Beijerinckia sp. 28-YEA-48: one gene and its partner. The protein of the gene in region 1 interacts with the protein of each later gene in a pairwise test. Links are inferred from orthologs where the notes say so. Each region holds a gene or a part of one and is shown in the gene's direction. Other genes may lie near its edges. The genes, in order: mobA and glp.

What was found.
Region 2: the proteins of mobA (region 1) and glp interact in binary tests that used the Escherichia coli proteins (3 or more experiments, as listed by UniProt). The link is inferred for Beijerinckia sp. 28-YEA-48 from one-to-one orthologs.

The regions. Positions count from the first base shown.
Region 1 is NZ_FNSI01000001.1:1,585,164-1,593,595, forward strand. What follows is about bases 2,189-5,179. They hold mobA (molybdenum cofactor guanylyltransferase MobA), read left to right. Parts: upstream 2,189-3,378; coding sequence 3,379-3,981; downstream 3,982-5,179. Other genes in these bases: BLW50_RS07485 (Mrp/NBP35 family ATP-binding protein), read left to right, coding at 2,250-3,371; BLW50_RS07495 (Rieske 2Fe-2S domain-containing protein), read left to right, coding at 4,287-5,179. Outside these bases: BLW50_RS07465 (sulfurtransferase TusA family protein), read right to left, coding at 1-200; mobB (molybdopterin-guanine dinucleotide biosynthesis protein B), read right to left, coding at 232-732; BLW50_RS07475 (hypothetical protein), read right to left, coding at 839-1,105; BLW50_RS07480 (SIMPL domain-containing protein), read right to left, coding at 1,240-2,001; more of BLW50_RS07495, read left to right, coding at 5,180-5,591; BLW50_RS07500 (alpha/beta hydrolase), read right to left, coding at 5,668-6,540; BLW50_RS07505 (LLM class flavin-dependent oxidoreductase), read right to left, coding at 6,575-7,738; BLW50_RS07510 (alpha/beta fold hydrolase), read right to left, coding at 7,735-8,432. UniProt on the Escherichia coli protein: Transfers a GMP moiety from GTP to Mo-molybdopterin (Mo-MPT) cofactor (Moco or molybdenum cofactor) to form Mo-molybdopterin guanine dinucleotide (Mo-MGD) cofactor.
Region 2 is NZ_FNSI01000001.1:1,116,303-1,124,606, reverse strand. The notes cover bases 3,047-5,909. They hold glp (molybdopterin molybdotransferase MoeA), read left to right. Parts: upstream 3,047-3,787; coding sequence 3,788-5,032; downstream 5,033-5,909. Other genes in these bases: BLW50_RS05330 (LysR family transcriptional regulator), read right to left, coding at 5,043-5,909; moaC (cyclic pyranopterin monophosphate synthase MoaC), read left to right, coding at 3,292-3,771; trpC (indole-3-glycerol phosphate synthase TrpC), read left to right, coding at 3,047-3,295. Outside these bases: BLW50_RS05360 (calcineurin-like phosphoesterase C-terminal domain-containing protein), read right to left, coding at 1-500; BLW50_RS05355 (anthranilate synthase component II), read left to right, coding at 686-1,348; trpD (anthranilate phosphoribosyltransferase), read left to right, coding at 1,349-2,368; more of trpC, read left to right, coding at 2,483-3,046; more of BLW50_RS05330, read right to left, coding at 5,910-6,245; BLW50_RS05325 (type 2 periplasmic-binding domain-containing protein), read left to right, coding at 6,397-7,440; BLW50_RS05320 (alpha/beta hydrolase), read left to right, coding at 7,472-8,304. UniProt on the Escherichia coli protein: Catalyzes the insertion of molybdate into adenylated molybdopterin with the concomitant release of AMP.

The DNA.
Region 1 (8,432 bases):
AGGGCGCTGTCGCGTTGTATGGTCTCGATCAATTCGTCCCCCGCCTCGCGAACCACGTTCGGCACGTCGATTGCCGCCATTGGATCGGTGCACGTGACCTCGATTTCATGCCCTGGCGTCAGGCGGCGCAGCGCCTTGCGGGTGCGCAGCGCCGGCATCGGGCATTTCAAGCCGCTCAAATCAAGCAGATGCGAGGTCATGAGGTTGACATGGCAGCGGCGGGCGCGGCGGTCAACTTGCTATGGGTTTGGCGAAGCGCCGCACCAGATCGGCGACGGCCTCGATATCGTCGAGCGCCACGACCGGCCGGCCGGTGTCCGCAAGGGCGGTGTCTGCCGCGATGGCCACGACATGAGGATCGTCGGGATAGAGCGATGGTTTGCCGTTTGCCGCCCGAAAAACCTCGATTTTCGGCACATGCGCGGTTTTGAACCCCTCGATCAGCACCAGATCGACCGGGCTCATCCGCGCCAAAAGTTCTTCCAGCGGCGGCTCATCGCCCTGAATTTCGTGCATCAGCGCCCAGCGCGAACCGGAGATGACGAGCACTTCGCCAGCCCCAGCCTGGCGATGGCGCCAGGAATCCTTCCCCGGCGTATCGAGTTCGACCTTGTGGTGGACATGCTTGATCGTCGAAACGCTGAGGCCTCCTGCCCGCAGTGCCGGGATCACCCGCTCGATGAGCGTCGTCTTGCCCGCCCCGCTCCACCCGGCAAATCCGATTGCTTTCATATTCTTCCCGTAACCGGCAGCGGCGCGAGCGGCAAGGCGGTGGCGTCGGCGACGAACCGGCTTGGACGGCTAAAGGTGGGGATACGTTGGCTTCGCCGGGCCAATCTCAAACGGCAAACAACTTCGGAAAAGACTGCTTCACGATTTCCGAAAAACCAGAACCTGGCTCAGCAAGAGCTTGAAGCGCCGCCAGGGTTCTGCCCGCTGCCCCGTCAAACTCAATTGTCGTGGTATTCAGATCATTCCCGTCAAACGAGAAGACATCCTTCCCGGCGAAAACCAGTGTGCAGTTCTCAAATTTGCAATTGGAAAAGTGCCTTCCGTCGATATTCACACGCTGCCCTTTGAATACCTTACCGGTGATCTTTTCCACGTGCCGCGGCTCCCCTTAAGTCCTGCGGCAAGATTAGCTCAGAAACTGAATCGAAAACAATTACTTGGCATCCTCATCTCGGGGCCTTCGACTCTCCCATTTGCATGGGCTCGTCTTGCCCTCCCCGCTCGCGATTAGTTTGTGGGAGCAAGCTCCCAGGTGGCCGACATCGTGGCCTTTACGGTGACCTCTCCAGGCTCCAACGGGATGGGCGCACCTAGCGGATTCGGCGTCGGCGCCCTTCGTGGCAAATCGGCATAGCCTTCGGGCTCGACCGGCGGCGCACCTTCGTAAACAGCAACCAGACGTCCCAACTTCACGTTCAAGGTCGCGGCATAGGATTCGGCCTGTGTCCGGGCTTTGCGCAGAGCTTCGTTATTGAGGGCCAGTTGCCGCTCCTCTCGCTTCTCCAGAAGGAAGTCTGTACCGTCATATTCGTTCGCCCCTTTATCGAGCGCCAGCCGCACGAGAGCGCCCGCCTTGTCGATATCTCGGACCTGAATGCTGAAATGATGTTGCGCGACGAAGCCGCGGGGCTTGCGCGAGATTTCCCGTCGGTCCGGCCCATATTCGATGTCGTAGTTGCGCGCTACACTCGAATTCGTAGTCCGAATGTCGAGATCTGCGATCCTCTGCCCACGTAAAGCCAAGACGACTGCGCCCGCTATACGAGAGGTTTCATCGGTCGCTTCTTTTGCACTCGGACGCTCGATGCGTATGCCCAAACGAATGCGCGCGATATCCGGCTTCTCCCGCGCGGCGGCTGTCCCCGTAATCGTAATTTGGGGAAACGTATCTTTCGAGACGGTTGCGATGGTTTGCGCCTTCACCGCGACGGATGCGCTGAGCGAAGCCAGCAAAGCTGCACCTAAAACGGAAAGCTTGAGCGACGTCATGTTTGTCTCACCCTTCTGAGGACGAACAAATGTCGCGATCATCTATGGCGGCTTTGTGCCGTCTTTTCTCCTGAGCGCAAATGTTATCACTGGTAAGATTCTGTCATCTCAGCGAAAAAGAACGGTCCCCACGCCGCCCGAAGATGAGAGAATGCACTGGCTTCTGAAACAGGAGCCCCCATTTGCAATCCTCCGATCGTTCCTATTTAGGTCAGAGAGCAAACGGCTGTGTCTGACTGGAGCCCATCTTGGCCATTACCGAAGCTGATATCCGCGCCGCGCTCGCCCATGTGGCCCTGCCTGACGGCTCGCCGCTCTCCGCCTCCGGTCGGCTGACCAATATCGTCGCCCGCGAGGGCAAGGTGATTTTCGCCATTTCCGTGTCGCCCGAGGAAGCCAGAGCCTTCGAGGGCGTGCGCATGGCGGCCGAGCGCGCCGCCGGCGCCCTGCCCGGCGTCACCCAGGTTCTCGTCGGCCTCACCGCCGAAAAGGCTGCGGCGCCGCGCGCACCCGATGACGAGACGCGGCTGCGGCCGTCGAAACCGTCTCCGGCCACCACCCGGGCCGCCGGCATTCCCGGCGTGCACCACATCATCGCGGTGGCCTCCGGCAAGGGCGGTGTCGGCAAATCGACCACCGCCTGCAATCTGGCGCTCGGCCTGGCGGCAACCGGCCTCAAGGTCGGCATGCTTGACGCCGATATTTACGGCCCGTCGCAGCCCAAACTCTTCGGCCTCACCGGCAAGCCCGCGATCGATGGCAACCGCAAAATCATCCCGCACGAAAAGTTCGGCATCAAGGTGATGTCGATTGGCTTCCTGGTCGATGAATCACAGGCGATGATCTGGCGCGGCCCGATGGTCATGTCGGCGATCACCCAGCTGCTGCGCGATGTCGCCTGGGGTGAACTCGATGTTTTGGTCGTCGACATGCCGCCAGGTACAGGCGACGCCCAGCTCACCTTGGCTCAGCAGACGCCGCTCGCCGGCGCTGTCATCGTCTCGACGCCGCAGGATCTTGCCTTGATCGACGCGCGACGCGGCGTCGCCATGTTCGAGAAGGTCAATGTGCCCGTGCTCGGCGTGGTCGAAAACATGGCGACCTTCTGCTGCCCGAACTGCGGCCATATCTCGCCGATCTTCGGCCATGGCGGCGCGCGGCGCGAAGCCGAAAAGCTCGGCGTGCCCTTCCTCGGCGAAATCCCGCTGCATATGGAAATTCGCGAGACCTCCGACGAGGGCCGCCCGGTGGTCGCCACCGCGCCCGAAGGACCGCATGCCAAAGCCTATCTGGCGGTGGCGCAAGCGGTGGCCGCCGCGCTCTCTGGCAAGGCCGCCAATCGCGCGGCGCCGCGCATCGTTATTGAGTGAGCCTGGCATGAACACGTCGGCGGTCTGCGCCGTGGTGCTGGCCGGCGGCCAGGCACGGCGCATGGGGGGCGAGAAAGCCTTCGCCACATTAGCAGGCAAGCCGCTCATCGCCCATGTGATTGCGCGGCTCGCGCCGCAATGCCACGCGGTGGCGATCAACAGCAACGACGACCCGGCGGGCTTCCAAGCCTTCGCCCTGCCTGTTCTCGCCGACACCGTGCCGGATTTTCCCGGCCCTCTCGCCGGCATTCTCGCCGCCATGGACTGGTGCGCGACGACCTACCCTGACGATACCTATGTGCTGACCGCACCGGTCGATTGCCCGTTCCTGCCCGATGATTTGGCGAAGCGGCTCTGGAACGCGCGTGACGACATGGACATCGTCGTTGCTGGCAGCGGCGAGCATCTGCATCCGACAGTGGCGTTGTGGCGCGTTGCTTTGCGCGAGGATCTGCGCGCGCACCTGATATCTGGCGGCACGCGCCGGCTCGTCACCTGGATCGAGCGCTATCGACACAAACAGCTCGACTGGCCGACGGAACCCTTCGACCCGTTTTTCAATGCCAACACGCCAGACGATCTGAACGACGCCATCCTCCGGCTGCGCTGAAATAATCTGGTTGAAGCAAGCGGCGCTGGATTGCGGCGCTTCGTCCGCATTGACGGCGTGACGTCGGATCTCCGACGATGACGCGCTATCCTGGCGAGCTTGTTCAACACCGCCGCTTGTTTCCTTCAAAACGTGAAACGCTCCTGGTCTTGAGGGAGCAATCCGTCCGCCTGTCAGCGGGATCATGAAGCGAACGTGGCGGCCTCGTTCATTGCTTTTTTTGCAATTGGTAGCTGAGGCGCTCGACAGCCGCACAGACGCTTCCTAGAAACCCAATCTTAGAATTAGAAGAATGAGGATAGCCCATGCGTTCCGATCTGAATGAAATTCTCACCCGTGTCGGCCCTGGCACAAAGATGGGTGAATTGTTTCGCAGGTTCTGGCTTCCGGCGTTGCTTGAAGAGGAAGTCGCCAAGCCAGATGGACCGCCTGTTAAGTTTCGCATTCTGGGCGAAGACCTCGTCGCCTTCCGCGATACCGAAGGCAAGGTCGGCGTTATCGACGCCTATTGCGCGCATCGGCGCGCCGGCCTCGAATACGGACGCAACGAGGAGTGCGGCCTGCGCTGCGTCTATCACGGCTGGAAATTCAGCGTGACCGGCGAGTTGCTCGATGCGCCATCCGAGCCCCCAAGCCGCCTCGACCAAGTGAAAAAGACAGTGAAGATTACGGCCTATCCAACCCATGTCGCCGGCGGCGCCGTATGGGTCTACATGGGGCCCCCGGAAGCCAAGCCGCCATTTCCCGCGTTCGAATGGACGCGCTTTCCGGCATCGCAGAGCGCCATCATCAAACGCTATCAGCCGTGCAACTACGCCCAGGCGCTCGAGGGCGGTATCGATTCAGCGCATATTTCTTTCCTGCATCGCGACCTCAAAGATCTCGCAAAGGCCGGTCAGCCTGTCGCAAATGCAGGTCAGCCTCGCTCTACCCATGCACGTTATGCTGGTGGCTGCCAGTACCCCGAATTCTCGGTCGACGAGACCGACTATGGCTTGCGCATCATGGCCCGTCGCTATCTCGACGACGCGGACAAGGACTACTGGCGTGTGACGCAATTCATGCTGCCATGTTTTCAAATGGTCCCGCCCACTCTGGAGAAGGGCGAATTCATCGCCAATCCCACATATGGCAATATCTGGGTGCCCATCGATGACTACAACACTTGGAACTGGGGCTTTAGTTCCGATGTCGAAGCGCTCAGCGAACGCCAGCGGATCTTCATGGGCAAATCCGGCATCTGGGGCGAATTGCACGATGATTTCACCGCGGCTCAAAATCTGTCGAACAAGTTCGAATGGAGCCAGGAGCGTCAGCGCAGCGTGAACTATTCAGGCATCGCCGGTGTGCGAAATCAAGATGCGGCCGTGGTCGAAAGCATGGGCCCGCTGGTCGATCGCAGTAAGGAAAATCTTGGCCACTCGGATTCGGCCATCATTCGCTTCCGTCGCCAGATTATCGCGCTCGCCAATGCTTTGGCTGATGGCAAGGAGCCGCCCATGCCCCACCGTCCGGAGTTGTTCAACATCCGCTCCTTTTCAACACTTCTCGAGAAAGATGTGCACATCCGCGAGCAGGCGCCGCTTCTGGAGGCTGGCGCACCGCTTTAACGGCGCGCCAACGCTTGATCGAATTGTGAGCGCGGCCAGGCATTCAACAGCCGCCGCGCTCACCCAACGAGCGGGTTCAGCCCGTGCAGGTACGAATGAACTCGAGGGCGACCTTGGCGAAGTCGTCGTCCTTGCTGCCCATGCTGGCGACCGTCGAGAAATGGTTGTGGCCGTCGAAGCAGCGGATGCGTGGGCTCTTGCCGTCGCGCAAGGTCAGCGCATGGGCCATCTCGAAGCCCGGCGTGATCAGATGCTGCGGATCATATTCGGCGATGGAGACGGCAACCGGCACTTTGCTCTGCGCCACGTAGTGGATCGACGAACGACGATCGAACTGGCCCGTGTCGGTGCCGAAATAGGCCAGCACATTGTCGCGGCTCTCGTCCTTGCGCACTTCGTAAGGGCCGCTTGAGAGCATGCCGCCGGCGACGATCTCGCCGCCCTTGATATCGGGATCGAACAGGAAGGTCGCCACATGGGCGGCGCCAGCTGAATGGCCCATGATGACGATCTTGTTGGGATCGCCGCCGAATTCGCTGGCATGGGCTCTCACCCATTTCACCGCGCTTTCGATGTCCTTAGCGGCGGACGGCCATTTCGCTTCCGGCGCCAGGCGATAATTGGCGACGACGCCAACCATGCCTTCGCGCGCCACGCAGCCGCCGATATTGCCGTAGAACACCGGATCGGAGCGCTTGTCGCCGCCGACGAAACCGCCGCCGGGAATGTAGATGAAGACGGGCTTGCCGGTGCCGCCGGCTTTCCAATAGACGTCGAGCTTCTGGCGCTCATGATCGCCATAGGCGATGTCGAGCTTCATTTCGACACCGTTCATCACGCCGTCGACGAGCGGCGCGTAGAGCTTACGGATCGTAGACGCATTTTCTGGCGCGGCATTCTGCCCGAGCGGCGGAATGGCCTTGCGGATATCATCAGGCATTGAAGTCATAGACAGAACTCTCCTTGAAAAACTTTCCGGAAACTTATTCGGCGGCCGCTTTGGTTGGCTGCGGCATACGATCCTTGAAATAGGGCAGAACTTCCTTGGCGATGGCGATCTGGTTTTCCTGCACCATCTGATGCGGCATGGTGCCGAACTGGGTCTTGGTGAGGGAAATACCAAAGCCTGCCATATCCTGATACTGCGCCAGCTTCTCGCGCACCGTGTTCGGGCTACCGACGATGACGATGCCGCGCGCGATCATGTCTTCGGCCGTCGAGCGGCCCGTCATGAAGCTTTTCAACGCGCGCATGCGCTTGATCGATTCCACGCTGGTATAACCCGGCGGCGCCATCATCACCGGATCGCGGGTGAGGAATTCATTGGCATAGGCTTCGAGATGCGGACGTACATCACGCAGCGCCTTCTCGTCGCTCTCGGCGACATAGATCGCATTCGACCAGGCGAATTGTTCTGGCGTCGCTTGATAGCCAAACTTGTCGGCCTCCTCGCGATAGAGCCTGAAAGTCTGTGCCACGGAAGCAATCGGCGCCAGCGTCTGGCAATAGGTGTATCGGTGCTGCGCCGCCCAGCGAATGGTCGAGAGAGAACCCGACGAGGGCGTGAAGATAGGCGGATGCGGATCCTGATAGGGCTGCGGCCATGGGTTCACATATTTGAACTTGTAATATTTGCCCTCGAAGGCAAACGGCCCCGGCCGCGTCCAGGCCTGGATGATCAGGTCATGCGCCTCCAGGAAACGCTCCTGCGATTCCGCCGGGTTCATGCCCATGGTGTGATATTCGACGCCGATGCCGCGCACGAAGCCGGCGATGAAGCGGCCGCGCGTTAGATTGTCGAGGATGGCGAATTCTTCGGCTATCGTCAGCGGATTGCTGACGAGCGGCAGAGCGCGACCGAGGATCGCCAGCTTGCCGTTCTTGATGCGTCGCGCCAGTGCGCCGGCCAGAACGCCAGGTGCCGGCATCATGCCATAGGCGGTCTGATGATGCTCGTTGACGGCGACGCCATCGAAACCAATCTCGTCGGCGAATTCGAGCTGGTCGAGATATTCGTGATAGAGATCGGCGCCCTTTTTTGGATCGTAATAGCTGTTCGGATAGGTCATCCATGACGTGCCGAGACGCTTGATCGCTTCAAGATCGGCATGGGCATAGGGCATCAGGTGGAAGTTGAAGATTTTCATGCGGCGGCCCTCTCGGCGGCGGCGAAATCGGAAATGAGACGCACGAACTCGGCTGGCTTCTCGATCGGCGGCACGTGTCCGCAAGCGGCGATGATTTCCACCTGCGCGCCGGGAATGATTTTGCCCCATTCCTGCGCATAGGCTTGCGGCAACAGACGGTCCTCGGCGCCCCAGACGATCAAGGTCGGCACGTCGATGCGATGCAGCCATTTGCGCAAATGCGGATCATAGCCACGTGGCTGCCAGGTGGTTTGGGCGATGACAACCTGATTGTTCAGGCGCATGTCCTCGCTCTCCGGCGTGAGCCGCCGCGCTGTCTCGGCCTCGGCCAGTTTCGGATCATGGAAGAGATCGGCGATCGCCTGCTCTTCCGTGCACAGGAAGGTGTCGAGGGTCGGCACGCCATCGAGCCAGAGGCCTTGGGCGTCGACCAAAGTGAGCGAGGCAATACAGCGGGTGTCGCGCGTGGCGAGTTCCGCCGCGATCCAGCCACCCATGCCGTGGCCGACAAGATGGACATCCTTCAGGTCCAGCCGATCGAGGAGATCGAGATAGAAATTGGAATAGTCGGCGATGCGATCGAGCCATTTCGGCTTCGGCTGGCCGCCGAAACCAGGATGTTCCGGCACGATCACGTCGAAGCGGCGCGCCAGTTCGTCGAGATAGGGCTGCCAGTCGTCGGATGCATCCGTGC
Region 2 (8,304 bases), 470 kb from region 1 along the record:
AAAGCCTTGGCGACGTCGCGCACCGCGCCGTCGCGGATATAATCGATATGGCGATGGGTTTCCGGCTGCGGATCGGCAAACAGCGCCACGTCGAACCGCGCGGGCTCATCGCCGGCCCGCAATCTGAAATCAGACGGACCGGCGCTTGCGCCATAGGGGCGATAGTGCTGCGGCAGGCCGGTCAGCGGATCGACCGCCACGTGATAATGCGCCGGCTTGATGACGAAGAGCGTACCGTCGTCGGCTTCCGGCAGGACATAGCGCCCGTCATTGTCGCTCGCCACGATGTCGAGGCCGTTCGACACCAAAACGCCGGGAAGGCCCACATCGCGATCAACGTCCAGGACCCGCCCGCTGGCCCATACGCCCACCAAAACGCCCGCCTGGACGGGCTCCGAGGCGCGGGCCAGGCCCGATAAGGCCGAGAAACTGGCCAGGGCCGCGCTTGAAAGGAGGAGGTCGCGCCGTGTCGCCAACAGAGGTCTGGTCCGGTCGAACATGACCTCGGCATGCGCCGATTCCCTGACAGGCGATTGACAGGCCGGTAACAGCAAGATCACAGAAGCTAGATCACGGAAGAATAAGGCGGAACCGGCCTCCCAAACGGCGCCGGATTGCCGTCCAAACAGCCGGCTTGACCTTGCCCCTGCCAAAGTCGAAAAGGACGCCGGAAACAGGGGCCTGCATGCCTTCCGTCACATTGATCGACAATTACGACAGTTTCACCTGGAACCTGGTGCATTACCTGGGCTCTCTAGGTGCGTCCGTGACCGTTCACCGCAACGATCAGATCTCCGTCGCCGCCGTCATGGCGGCCGCGCCCGACGCCATTGTCCTGTCGCCGGGGCCTTGCACGCCCCGCGAGGCGGGGATCTGCCTCGATCTGGTGGCGGCTGCGGGCGAAACCGTGCCCCTGCTCGGCGTCTGCCTCGGCCATCAGACCATCGGCGAGGCGTTTGGCGGCGAGGTCGTGCGCGCCCCGACCCCGATCCACGGCAAACTGTCGGAAATCACCCATAGCGGCGCCGGCCTCTTCCGGGGCATCAACGGACCCTTCCAGGCAACGCGCTACCATTCCCTGGTGGTCCGCGCCGACACATTGCCGTCCGTGCTCGAAGCCACCGCCTGGACCGACAACCTGATCATGGCGCTGCAACACCGCAGCCTGCCCATCCATGGCGTGCAATTCCATCCGGAGAGTATCCTCTCCGAACATGGTCATCTCATTTTGAAAAACTTTCTCGACATGGCTGGCGATTGGAATGCACGCGGCCGCGCGGCGCACCAAGCCGTGCCTACCCAAACCGTACCGAGCCAAGCGCGTAGAACTGCAAGCGGAGCTGCATGAATGGAGTCCTTCAAGCCGATCCTCGCCAAAGTGGCCGCGGGCGCCAGCCTGACCCGGCCGGAAGCCGAGGCCGCCTTCGATAATCTGCTGTCGGGTGAAGTCACGCCGGCGCAGATGGGCGCGTTCCTGATGGCTTTGCGCGTGCGCGGCGAGACCGTCGATGAATTCACCGGTGCGACAGCCGCGATGCGCGGCAAGATGCTGGGGGTGACCGCACCCGAGGGCGCCATAGACATCGTCGGCACAGGCGGCGATGGCTCGGGCTCCTACAATGTCTCGACGCTCGCCTCCATCATCGTCGCCTCCTGCGGCGTGCCGGTCGCCAAGCATGGCAACCGTGCTTTGTCGTCGCGCTCCGGCGCCAGCGATGTGCTGGGCGCGCTCGGCATCGGCATCGGCCTGAAACCGGCGCAGATCGAAACATCGCTGCGGGAAGTTGGTCTCGGCTTCATGATGGCGCCGACCCACCATGCCGCCTGGCGCCATGTAGCGCCCGTGCGCATCGAACTCGGCACCCGCACGATCTTCAATATTCTTGGACCGCTGTGCAATCCCGCCGCCGTCAAGCGCCAGCTCGTCGGCGCCTTCTCGGTCGATCTTTTGAAACCGATGGCCGAAGTGCTGCGCAATCTCGGCTCCGACAACGCCTGGTTCGTGCATGGCTCGGATGGGCTCGACGAGATCACCACCACCGGCCCGACGCGCGTCGTGGCGCTCGCCAATGGCAAGATCGAAAGCTTCGAGGTCACCCCCGAGGACGCTGGCCTTGCGCGTGCGACGAGCGCCGATCTCAAGGGCGGCGACCCGGAGCACAATGCCCGCGCACTGCGCGACGTGCTCGACGGCAAGGCCTCCGCCTATCGCGATATCGCGCTGATGAACGCAGCCGCGGCCCTGATCGTCGCCGGCAAGGCGAAGGAACTGAAGGAAGGCGTTGCCATCGCCGCCAAGGTCATCGCCGATGGCAGGGCGAAGGCCACGCTTGCCAAACTGGCGGAAGTAACCAATCGTCCCTCGTAAATCGCGTTTCATCTAAACACGATTTGCGGGGATCTTTGTTTTGACGCGTCTTTTTGGCGTTTGACGGCTTTGTCAAACTGCAAGACGCTGGTGCGGAGCAGAAAGCGATCCGAAATGTCAGATATTCTGCGTAAGATCGAAGCCTATAAGCGCCGCGAAATCGCCGAAGCGAAGGTGCGCATGCCCCTGCCCGCGCTGGAGCGGATCATCGGCCAGCGCTCGCCGACGCGCGGCTTCGTCCATGCGCTCGAGACGAAGATCAATGCCGGCGGTTTTGGCCTGATCGCCGAAGTCAAAAAGGCAAGCCCGTCGAAGGGCCTCATCCGTCCCGATTTCGATCCGCCCAAGCTCGCCCAGGCCTATGAGCACGGCGGCGCCGCCTGTCTGTCGGTGTTGACCGACGAGCCCTCCTTCCAGGGCAAGCCCGAATTCCTGACCAGCGCGCGCGACGCCACTCTGCTGCCGGCCTTGCGCAAGGATTTTCTCTACGACGTCTATCAAGTCTATGAGGCCCGCGCCTGGGGCGCCGATTGCATTCTCATCATCATGGCCAGCGTCGACGACGAGACCGCCCTTGCGCTCAACAAGGCCGCCCATGATCTGCATCTCGACGTGTTGGTCGAGATCCACAATGAAGAGGAGCTGGCCCGCGCCCTGCCGCTGGAGACGCGCCTCATCGGCATCAACAATCGCGACTTGCACAGCTTCAAGACCACGCTCGAGATCAGCGAAAAGCTGGCGCCGCTCGTGCCGAAGGACCGCATCATCGTCGGCGAGAGCGGCATCGGCTCGCATGAGGATTGCAAGCGCCTGAGCCTCGCCGGCATCGACGCCTTCCTGGTCGGCGAAAGCCTGATGCGCCACACCGATGTGAGCAAGGCCACCCACACCCTGCTGCATGGCGAGACCGTGCGAACCAAGGCATGAGCAAGCTCACGCATATCGCGGCCTCCGGCGAGGCGCATATGGTCGATGTATCGGCCAAGGCGTCGACGGATCGCATCGCGATCGCCGAAGGCCGCGTCGTGATGAAGCCGGAAACCCTGGCGCTGGTGATCGCCGGCGATGCCAAGAAAGGCGATGTGCTGGGCACGGCGCGGATCGCCGGCATCATGGCGGCCAAGCGTACCCACGAGCTGATCCCGCTCTGCCATCCGTTGAATCTCTCGAGCATCAAAGTCGATCTGACGGCCGACGAAAGCCTGCCTGGCGTGCGCGTGCGCGCCACCGCCAAAGTCAGCGGCCAGACCGGCGTCGAGATGGAGGCGCTGACCGCCGTCAGCGTCGCCTGCCTCACCGTCTATGATATGGTGAAAGCGGTCGATCGCTTCATGCGCATCGAAGGCATCGGCATGGTCGAGAAATCCGGCGGCAAATCCGGCGATTGGAAACACGAGGCGTAAAGTGGCGAAAGAACCGATGCTGTCGGTCGACGAGGCTCTGAAGCGCTTGTTGGCAAGTGCTGAACGGCCGCGCCTCAGCGACACGGTTGCCCTGGCGCAGGCCCATGGCCGCAGGCTCGCCCATCCCCTCGCCGCCCGCCGCACCCAGCCGCCCGCCAATCTGTCCGCCATGGATGGCTATGCGGTGCGCGCCGCCGATATCGCCACCCTTCCCGCAAAGCTGAAACTGATCGGCACCAGCGCCGCCGGCCACGGCTTCAACGGCGCCATCAGCCCCGGCGAGACCGTGCGCATTTTCACCGGCGCGCGCGTGCCGCAAGGCGCCGACACAATCCTCATCCAGGAAGACGCTGAGGTCGATGGCGACATCATCACCGCGAAATTCAGCGAACCGCTCGGCCGCCATGTGCGCGGCGCCGGTCTCGACTTTAAAGAAGGCGATGTGCTGCTCGAAGCCGGCCGGCTGATGGGCCCCGCCGAACTGGCGCTGGCGGCGGCGATGAACCATGCCACGGTCGATGTGGTGCGCAAGCCGCTCGTCGCCATTCTCGCCACCGGCGATGAACTGCTGCCGCCGGGCAGCTCACCCGGCCCCGACGAGATCATCGCCTCCAACAATTTCGCTGTCGGCGCCTATCTGCGCCAGGCCGGCGCCGAAGTGCTCGATCTCGGCATCGCCGGCGACAATTTCGCAGCGCTGGAAACCGCGATCCGCCGCGCCCGCGATGCCAAGGCCGATGTCCTCGTCACGCTGGGCGGCGCCTCGGTTGGCGACCATGACCTGGTGCAATCGGCGCTGAAGCGCGAAGGCATGGAACTCGGCTTCTGGCGCATCGCCATGCGCCCCGGCAAGCCGTTCATGCACGGCCGCATCGACGACATGCTGATCGCCGGCCTGCCCGGCAATCCGGTGTCGGCCATTGTCTGCTGCGTGTTGTTCGTGCTGCCGATGATCCGCGCGCTGTGCGGCGACAGCGCCGCCGGCCGCGATCCCACCATCGCCGCCGTGCTCGGCGAGGATGTGCCGGCCAATGATGTGCGCCAGGACTATCTGCGCGCGCGCCTGCAGCACGACAGCGACGGCCTGCCTGTCGCCACGGCGTTCAAGCGCCAGGACTCCTCCATGCTCGGCATCCTCGCCGAAGCGCAGGGCCTGATCGTGCGCCAGCCGCACGCGCCCAAAGCGCAGAAGGGCGATCCCTGCCGCGTCGTGCCGCTCGATCAATACGGCTTCGGCCGCGCCAGCATTCTGGCGACCTAGCTCGGGGCTCCTAAGAAGCCCGCGCGCGCACAACCTTCGTCAACACGTCCATGAAATGCTGCTGGAATGGCGTCGGCAACCACGACGCCCGGCTTGTCAGGCCGACATAACGCGGCGCGTGCGGCACCGGCAAAGTGTCGAGCGCCTGAAGATCGGCGGACTCATCGGATTCGATATGCCAGCGCGACAGCACCGCCAGACGATCGCTTGAGCGCACCATGGCGACAACCGTTGGCAGCCAATTGCTATAGACTTGGGAGAGCGGCGAAAGCTTCCAGCGTTGCACAAGCGCGTCCAGCACCTCGCGACGCAACCCTTCCGTCGGGAATATGAAGTCAAATTTTTCTAGATCTTTCGCTTTGATCCGCTTCAAGCGAGCAAGGGGATGGCCGCGCCGACAGACGACGATATAGGGATCCTTTTGCAACGGCGCCTCGACAAGGTCGGAGAACGGCGGTGGTGCCCGCAAGGCGCCGAAAATGACATCGATGGACCCGTCGCGAAGCCGCAGCACCAAATCCTCATAGGCCCCTTCGACGATCTCCACCGTTTGCCGAGGTGTAGAGCGAAGCGCTTCGTCGAGCGCCTCAGTCAAGATGAGCCGTGGCGACAACACCAGCGCACCGATGCGCAGGTTCCGCGCCCCTGTTGGCCCGCGACCGATCTCCTCCAGCGCCGATCCAATCTCCTGTCCCGCCAACACCAGGTGCCGCGCCAACTCGCGCCCAGCATCCGTGAAGAGAACCCGACCACCCAGCGAACGGACGAGCTTGATGGACAGGAGTTTCTCCAACTCCCGAATGGGCCGCAGCAGGGATTGCTGCGATACGCCAAGCGATCGGCTCGCCGAGGCGCCGTCGCCTTCATGCCAGAGCGCCAGGATGGCGTTGTACTGCGTGCCACCAATCCGCGACACGACGGCCTGTCTACGCCGCAGAGAGATCCCTTCCCCCAACAGGTTTTCAACGGCCTCCGCGATCTTCTGCAGACAGCGTTCGGTACGCTTGGCGAAAAGGTCCCCGATCGTGGTCAGCGCTGTTCCCGTCGTCCCACGAACCACCAATCGGATCCCGAGATCGGCTTCGAGCTGATTGATCAGATAGGTCATCGCCGGCTGGCTGATGCGCAGAGCCTCAGCCGCCATGACGAGCGATCCCGATAGGGCCACTTCATGAAGAGCGCGCAAACGCCGAAGATCAGGAATTCGCTCCACGTGATGGCTCGCTACAAAATTTATGGCGTATTTTTTATATCGAAAGTATTGGTTTTGATAAGCGTTGCAACGAATATTGGCGCACTCTTGCTTCCTACGGTCGAATATCAATAGCCAAAATTATAGGCCGATAGGCGCTAGGGAGATCGCAATGGGGCTGCTCGTCGGTACAATCCGAACCGCACTCGGCTATGGCTTGGTCTCGGCGCTCGCGGCCGCGCCTGCCTTCGCCCAGCCGGCAAGCCAGTTCTTTCAAGGCAAAACGATCACCATCGCCGTGGGCGCAGCAGCCGGCGGTGGGCTCGACACCTATGCGCGTCTCCTGGCGCGCCATCTCACCTCGCGTATCCCTGGCGCTTCGAACGTCGTCGTCTCGAACATGCCCGGAGCCGGCGGCCAGATCGTGGCCAGGCATCTGATGTTCCGCGCGCCCAAAGACGGCACCACGATCGGCACCTTCTTTCCCAGCGTTCTCATCGATGCCCTGCTGGCGCCTGGCGCCAATGCTTTGGACGCCAGCAAGTTCAGCTTCATCGGTAACGCCAAGGTGGAAGCCTCGGTCTGCATGCTGCGCAATGATGCCAGCGTGAAGAAGATTGAAGATCTGCTGACCCAGGACATCACCATCGGCGGAACGACGCGCGGCAGTCAGGTCGTGGATTTTCCCACCGTCGAGCGCAATCTGCTCGGCGTGAAATTCAAGCTCATTCCCGGCTATCAAGGCACGCGCGAAGTCGGCGGCGCCATCGAAAAGAATGAGGTCCAGGGCATCTGCGGCATCGGCTGGTCGACGCTCAAGGTGCAATACCCCGACCTCCTCACCGGCAACAGCTTTGCCCGCATCTTCGTGCAGGAAGACATGAAGGGCGATCCTGAACTGAATGCCGCCGGCGTGCCCCTGATGCCCGCCCTCGCCAAGACCGACATCCAACGCCAGGTTCTCACCATTCTCTACGCGCAGAACGATCTCAGCCGTCCCTATGTTGCGCCGCCTGAAGTTCCCGCCGACCGGCTGGAGATTCTGCAGAAGGCTTTCCTCGATGCACTCGCCAGCAGCGAGTTGAAAGCCGACGCCGACAAGATGCGGATTGATGTTTCCGGCCTGTCGGGAATGGACATGCGCGCTTATGTCCAGCGCCTCTATGCCGCGCCGCCCGAAGTCTTGAAAGCCCTGGGCAGCGCCTTCGGCCAATAGCCTATCCGTCAGACTGAGAGGGAGCCCTAACATGAAACTCCGCAACGCATTCTTGGCTACGCTCCTGTGTCTGACAGGAACAGCTTCCTACGCCGCCGATCCGATCGCTTTACGCGACATGGGCTCCTTCCATGTCGGCGGCCGCATCGCCGAACTGTCCGGCCTCCCCGTACAGGACATCGTGCGCGTTCCCGGCGGCCCGACCTCCAAGCTCGATCCCAACGGCCGTTATCAGGTCGAGCAGATGTATGTGCAATATTTCCTGGTGCAGAACCGCAAAGGCAAATGGCCGCTGCTGATGTGGCATGGCGGCGGCCTGACCGGTGTGACCTATGAGACAACGCCCGATGGCCGCGAGGGCTGGCGCGACATGTTCATCCGCAAGGGATGGGACGTCTATGTCAGCGATGCCATGGAACGCGGCCGCTCCAGCTTCGCCTCCCCCGACATCTGGAAGTCCCAGCCCCTCTTCCTAACCCAGACCGATCCGTGGGAGCGCTTCCGCATCGGCCCCGGCGCCGGCTCCTTCGATGCCGATCCGGCCAAGCGCAAACTCCTGCCCGGCAATCAGTTCCCGATCGAAGCCTTCGACGCTTTCACCAAACAGATCGTGCCGCGCTGGCTGTCGACCGACGATGCGGTTTTGACCGCCTATATCGCGCTCATCGACAAAGTCTGCCCCTGCGTTCTCCTGACCCACAGCCAGGGCGGCGTGTTCGGCTTTAAGGCGGCGGAAGCCCGTCCCGACAAGATCAAGGGGATCGTCTCCGTCGAGGCGGCGAGCGCCGGCAATCTCGACAAGGCACCACTCCTGAAATCAATCCCGATCCTCGGTGTCTTCGGTGACTATATCGAGCAGGATTC